2 linked regions of the Flammeovirga agarivorans genome follow. The main gene of each other region encodes a partner of the protein of the gene in region 2 in a complex. Links are inferred from orthologs where the notes say so. Each region holds a gene or a part of one and is shown on either strand. Other genes may lie near its edges.

Region 1 (3,516 bases), on a different replicon or contig from region 2:
TTTAGGGGTATTGCGTTGGTTACATCTTTAAATTTATGGATGTAATGTAATGTATCCTGTTCTACTGGACCTCCGACGTATATTGGGCTATCTATTTCAAGCCTACTTTCCACCTCCTCGATTGTAACTAAAGAAGGTTTATTTAAAATTAGACCAAAAGACCCTTCCACTTCATCATGTTCACACACAATGATCACTGATCGTTCAAAATTACGATCTTTCATAAATGGTTCTGAGATAAGTAAATCACCATTTCCGATGGGTCTATTTCCAAAATTGATAGTAAAATCCATAGCAGTAAAGTCTAGATAGACAATTTTCAATACATCTTAAGCATTAATTTTTTCAAGCGATTGCATTACATTCTTAATTTCTAAATATCATCCAATAAACCAAAATAAATAAGCAAGAAATTGAAATTGTAATATACTTTTCATAAAAAAGCCTAATAAAAGGTCACGATATAGAGAACTTTTTTAATTGAATTTTGTTTGCGCATCTTTTTAACGAAAAATGCCAAATTGATTAAAAAAGTAACAAAATTGATTGTAAATTAGCATTTCAGAATGAAGAGATCATAAATATTAAGATGGATTATTTAGAAGGATTAAACCCACCACAGCGAGAAGCTGTTGTGAATATGGACGGCCCAATGATGATTATTGCAGGTGCTGGATCTGGTAAAACAAGAGTTTTAACCTATAAGATTGCTCACTTGATCAATAATGGCGTTGAGCCTTTCAATATACTTTCATTGACCTTTACCAATAAGGCTTCTAGAGAAATGAAGGAGCGTATTGTTGAAGCTGTTGGTGATGATGCAAAAAACTTATGGATGGGTACTTTCCACTCTGTTTTTGCTCGTATCCTTCGTTTTGAAGCTGAAAAACTAGGTTATCAATCCAATTTTACCATCTATGATACTGAAGATGCTAAATCGGTCATAAAAGGGGTCGTAAAAGACTTTCGTTTAGACGATAAGCTATATAAGCCTAATGTTGTTTTATCTAGAATTTCTAGTGCAAAAAATAACTTAGTATCATGGAGAGCCTATGAGCAAAATAATGATCTTCGACTAGAAGATGAGGCAAGCGGTAGGCCTAAAATTTTTGAAATTTATAAAGAATATGCCATCCGTTGTTTTAGAGCCAACGCCATGGACTTCGATGATCTTCTCTTTAATACCAATGTACTTCTTCATCAGCATTTAGATGTTTTGAACAAATACCAAAATAAGTTCAAATACGTCATGATTGATGAGTTTCAAGACACCAACATCTCTCAATATTATATCACAAGAAAATTAGCGGCAAGAAACCGTAATATTTGTGTGGTAGGAGACGATGCACAATCCATCTATGCATTTAGAGGGGCCAATATTCAAAACATTCTGAACTTTGAAAAAGATTACCCTGAGTTGAAAGTCATCAAATTAGAGCAGAATTATCGTTCTACACAGACTATTGTTGAAGCAGCCAATTCGGTAATTGCTCACAACAAAAATCAACTAGAGAAAAATACATTTACACAAAATGCTATTGGTGATAGAATTGAAGTTATTCGCTCTCCATCTGATTTAGAAGAAGCTAGATCTGTTGCTCAGAGTATTCAACAAGCCATTATAAAAGATCATATCCCTGCTAGTGATATCGCTATTTTATACCGTACCAACTCACAATCAAGAGCGTTGGAGGAAGCTTTAGTTAAACTCTCCATCAAAGCTCAGATTTTCGGAGGTCTCTCTTTCTACCAAAGAAAAGAGATCAAAGATATGATCGCTTATCTGAAGTTTGTGACCAACCCTAAGGATGAGGAAGCATTTAAGCGTATCATCAACTATCCTAAAAGAGGTATTGGAACAACTACCGTCAACAACTTATTTGTGAAGGCGGCGGAAAATAAATTAGGTATCTGGGATGTTGTATCAAATATTCGCCAATTTTTTGGCGGAAGGGTAGCTACTCAGGTAGAGAACTTCGCGAACATGATTAAGGTTTTCCAAATGCAATCAGAACAGAAGAATGCATTTGAAACCGCCTCATTTATTGCCAAAAATTCTGGTATTCTTAGAGAGCTTTACGAAGACAAAACTCCAGAAGGAAAAAACCGTTATGACAACCTTCAAGAATTGCTTAACGGTATTCAGGGTTTTACAGATGATCCAGAGAAAGAAGATAAAAGTCTTGTTACCTACCTTGAAGAGATTTCTTTAATCACAACTCAAGACAAGGAAGACGTAAGTGATGCCATTACCTTAATGACCATTCATATGTCTAAAGGTTTGGAGTATGATTATGTCTACCTAGTAGGTATGGAAGAAAACCTTTTCCCATCTCAAATGATGCTGGAGACTAGAGAAGATCTAGAAGAGGAAAGAAGATTATTCTATGTTGCCATCACAAGAGCCAAGCAAAAGCTATACATGTCTTATGCACTGCAAAGGTATCGTTTTGGTAAACAGATTATGTGTGATCCCTCTCGCTTTATAGATGAAATTTCACCTCAATATATCAGTATGAGAAGAAGTTCAATCAATGAAGACTTAGGACCAGGAAGTGTACCTGGCTTCTCCAACTTTAGGTCTCTACGTCAGCAACCATCGAATTTCACTAAGAAAGTTGTTAAACCAAAAGATGACCGTCCTTTTGTTCCTTCGAAAACAGATAATCTCGCTGCTGGAATTAAAGTGCGTCATATGAAGTTTGGTGACGGCATTGTTGAAAAGCTTTCAGAAGAAGGATTAGATCGTAGAGCTATTATTGCTTTTGAAGAAGTAGGAAAGAAAACATTGATTCTTACATTCGCTAAATTGATGATACTTGAAGACGAATAAGAAAATTCGCCTTAAAAAATTGATTATATTTAAGACTTAAACAGTCACTTGATCCCACAGTTAAGCGCTGTGGGATTTTTTAGTATTCACTTTACTACCTAACATTGAGAACCTCAAACTTATGAGAACATTATCAATTGTCGTTTTTTTTGGATGTCTATTTATTAGTAAGATAACTCATGCCCAAGAAATTACTCCTCCCAGTTATTTCTTAGAATTTATGGAGGAAAACCCTGATAAATTTCACCTTACCTACAATGATAATTTCGGACGTTTAATAAAATGGAATGATGATGAACTAAGTACTGTGGGTGGATTAGTTTATTGGATTTATGTACTTGAATATGTTAGACAGGTAAATAATGGTAACTTCTCTCCTACCGAAAGAGTGAAATTAGATGAGTTGGAAAAATTCGATGCCAATTCTAATAAGATGAAAATATGGCATGATTACCTGCATCACAACCGAAAATTATTAAAGGAAAAAGTAAGAATTAGAGAAGTAGTAAGCGGATTAATCAATTTTACTACAGATGCAAACAGTGACTATTTAATGAGTTTGCTTTCTGTAGATTCTGTTCAGCAAGCTGTACGAACTTTTCATATGCATAACACTACAGCTTTGTTTCCTATGTCTTCTGCTATCATCTATGCTCATAACCCCTATCAGGAAGAAGAAAATG
Region 2 (3,500 bases):
ACATTAAAAGAACGTTTGAGACATTGCTCAATGAACTGTATATCAGTTTGTTTTGTGCTACTCCGTTTGAGAAGCGAATGCAAAGGTAAGAACTAAATTTTAATCTCCAAACTCTTTTTGAAAAAATTTTATTTTATTTTTTCGAACTACTTTGTGAAGATTTTAAACTCCCACTCTCTACTTAAAAAGACTAACGTTCTAGTCTTTTATAACCGCCTCTTTTCAGAAGCGAGTGCAAAGGTAAGAAGAGAAATTTAATATGCAATGCTTATTTGATTTCATTTGAAATTTTAATTTACATCGCTTTCTTCTTTGCAAAATATTGAAATGAATAGCACTCACTACAAGTGTTTTTCATTTGGCCTTCCGTTTGAAGGGAGTGCAAAGGTAATAACTGACTTGAAAAATTCAAGCCCCTTAATCAAAAATTAGTATCAATAAATTATAATACCTCATTAATCATTTATTTATCAAAGTATTATAGTTGTATAAATATTTCACAAAATCATAGTATCAATTACCAAAAGATAAATTATAGAATTTAGTATATTTATCTTCTTACAATAATTACTCTATGGATTTTAAATTAGTTGCTGATTTCACTCCAATGGGAGACCAACCTCAGGCCATAAAAGAATTGGCTGAAGGAGTAGAAACAGGGGAAAGTTCTCAAATTTTATTAGGTGTTACTGGTTCGGGTAAGACATTTAGCATAGCAAATGTCATAAAAGAAACGAATCGCCCAACACTAATACTCAGTCATAATAAAACATTAGCAGCCCAGCTATATGGAGAATTCAAACAGTTTTTTCCTGAGAATGCTGTAGAGTACTTCATCTCTTACTACGATTATTATCAACCTGAAGCATACATTCAAACAACAGATACTTTCATTGAGAAAGATTTGATGATTAACGATGAAATCGAGAAACTTCGATTATCATGTACTTCAGCGTTATTATCTGGTAGACGAGATGTTATTGTGGTCGCCTCAGTTTCTTGTATATATGGTATTGGTAATCCAGAGGAGTTTGGAAAAAATGTTCTCAAAATTAGAACCGGCATTGAATATCCAAGACAAAAACTTTTAAGAGACTTTGTTGACATTCTTTATTCAAGGAATGAAATAGAATTTAATAGAGGTAATTTTAGAGTTAAAGGCGATACTGTAGACATCTACCCTGCTTATGCAGATTTTGCATATAGAATTATATACTGGGATGATGAAATTGAAGAAATTCAAAGAATCGACCCAGAAACTGGTAAAATGCAATCAAGAGAAGATGCTATTACCATTTTCCCTGCTAATTTATTTGTTACAGGAAAAGATACTATTAATGAGTCTATCATCAAAATACAAGATGAACTCGTTGATCAAATCAAATATTTTGAAAAAGATCAACGAACAATGGAAGCAAAAAGAATCAAGGAACGAACAGAGTTTGACCTTGAGATGATTCGAGAATTAGGATACTGCTCTGGTATCGAAAATTATTCTCGCTTTTTTGATAGAAGACGTCCTGGACAAAGACCTTTCTGCTTACTTGATTATTTCCCAGATGATTTCTTAATGGTTATTGATGAAAGCCATGTGACCTTACCTCAAATTAGAGCCATGTGGGGAGGAGATAGGTCTAGAAAAATTTCCTTAGTTGACAATGGTTTCAGACTACCTTCAGCTTTAGATAACCGACCACTCACTTTTAATGAATTTGAAAATGTGGTTAATCAAAGTATATATGTCAGTGCTACTCCAGGTGATTATGAATTATTAAAGACGGAAGGAGCAATTATTGAACAAGTTATTCGACCAACTGGTCTTTTAGATCCTGAAATAGATGTTCGACCAACTTTAAATCAAATTGATGATTTATTAGAAGAAGTTACAGCGACTATAGAAAAAGGTGATAGAGTTTTGATTACTACTCTAACTAAAAGGATGGCAGAAGAGCTCTCCAGATATTTGGATCAAATAGGTATTAAGTCTACTTATTTACATTCTGAAATCAAACCATTAGATCGTGTTGAGATTTTAAGAGAACTTCGATTAGGAATTATCGATGTTCTAGTAGGTGTCAACCTTCTTAGAGAAGGACTAGACTTACCGGAAGTTTCGCTTGTTGCTATTATGGACGCGGATAAAGAAGGTTTCTTAAGAAATGAGAGATCTTTAATTCAAACAATTGGTAGAGCTGCCCGTAACTCCGATGGTAGAGTAATCATGTATGCGGATAAAATGACGAAATCCATGAACAAAGCCATAAGTGAAACTAAAAGGCGTCGTCAAATCCAACATGAATACAATTTAGAGCATGGAATAACTCCACGTACTGTAAGAAAATCACATGATGCTATTATTGAACAAACACAAGTAGCGGATAAAAAATCAATTAGTAAAGATTATCAATCCGAAGAAGCAAACCTTGCCAAGGCTGCAGAAGAAGCTTCAACTTATCAAGCAAATAGCAAAAAGAATATTGACGAACAGATCTCTCAAGTGAAAAAAGAAATGGAAAAAGCTGCTAGTGATCTCGATTTTGTAGAAGCAGCAAGACTTAGAGATATCATGTTTGAATTAGAAAGAGTAAAAAACAGCAAAGTATAATTAACAACATCCAAAACAATATACCATAAAACAAATCATGCAAAAACTAATCGACTATTTTAAAGAGACCCCATCTTTTCGAATGCTAATTCTTACGCTAGTAAACACTTGCAATGGACTTATTTGGTTCATTAAAAGTTCAAAAGAGAATGAAGAATTCATGAGTAAGTTATGGCTCTTTATCGCATTAACATCATTGATTCTTACGATTGTCTTCTTTATGAAGTTTTCGAAAGAAAAGAAGGAAAAATTCCTTTAGAAATAAAAAGAGGTTATCTAGCAATAGATAACCTCTTAATATATGTGCTCAACTAATGTTGAGAATCAATTACTCAACGATTGTAGTAACTTGACCTGCACCTACTGTACGTCCACCTTCACGGATCGCGAAACGAAGACCTTCCTCCATTGCGATTTCCTTTTGAAGTTCAACTGTGATAGTTACGTTATCACCAGGCATTACCATCTCAACACCGTCAGGTAGAGCGATAGTACCAGTTACGTCAGTTGTACGGAAGTAGAACTGAGGGTTGTAACCTTTGAAGAATGGAGTGTGACGACCACCTTCTTCTTTTGAAAGAACGTAGATCTCAGCAGTAAACTTCTTGTGTGGAGTTACAGAACCTGGCTTACAGATTACCATACCACGCTTGATGTCTGCTTTGTCGATACCTCTTAATAAGATACCTACGTTGTCACCAGCTTCACCTCTATCTAAGATCTTACGGAACATCTCAACACCAGTAATAGTTGATGTTAATTTGTCACCAAGACCCATGATTTCAACAGCATCACCTGTGTTAGCAACACCTTTCTCAATACGACCTGTAGCTACAGTACCACGACCTGTGATCGAGAATACGTCCTCTACTGGCATTAAGAAATCTTTATCTAC

Evidence for each region.
Region 1: the proteins of uvrB (region 2) and HGP29_RS03860 are in contact, whole or in part, in a crystal structure (PDB 7EGT), measured with the Thermus thermophilus proteins. The link is inferred for Flammeovirga agarivorans from one-to-one orthologs. Residues at the interface, in WP_096411307.1 of Thermus thermophilus: Glu23, Leu25, Arg26, Asp27, Gly28, Glu29, Arg30, Phe31, Arg55, Glu326, Asp327, Phe328, Glu379, Ser382, Gln383, His398, Gly400, Arg401; in WP_096412145.1 of Thermus thermophilus: His654, Arg656, Phe657, Gln666, Asp668, Glu669, Lys680, Arg681, Leu682, Ser683, Lys685, Tyr686, Ala687.

Annotation. Positions count from the first base shown.
Region 1 is NZ_JABAIL010000001.1:908,763-912,278, reverse strand. The notes cover bases 283-3,211. They hold HGP29_RS03860 (ATP-dependent helicase), read left to right. Parts: upstream 283-589; coding sequence 590-2,833; downstream 2,834-3,211. Other genes in these bases: HGP29_RS03855 (hypothetical protein), read left to right, coding at 2,955-3,211; HGP29_RS03865 (YqgE/AlgH family protein), read right to left, coding at 283-293. In the rest of the region: more of HGP29_RS03865, read right to left, coding at 1-282; more of HGP29_RS03855, read left to right, coding at 3,212-3,516. UniProt on the Escherichia coli protein: A helicase with DNA-dependent ATPase activity. Unwinds DNA duplexes with 3'-5' polarity. Translocates on single-stranded DNA with 3'-5' polarity. Initiates unwinding more efficiently from a nicked substrate than double-stranded DNA.
Region 2 is NZ_JABAIL010000005.1:661,708-665,207, reverse strand. Bases 143-3,089 are described here. They hold uvrB (excinuclease ABC subunit UvrB), read left to right. Parts: upstream 143-574; coding sequence 575-2,605; downstream 2,606-3,089. Other genes in these bases: tuf (elongation factor Tu), read right to left, coding at 2,934-3,089. Outside these bases: more of tuf, read right to left, coding at 3,090-3,500. UniProt on the Escherichia coli protein: The UvrABC repair system catalyzes the recognition and processing of DNA lesions. A damage recognition complex composed of 2 UvrA and 2 UvrB subunits scans DNA for abnormalities.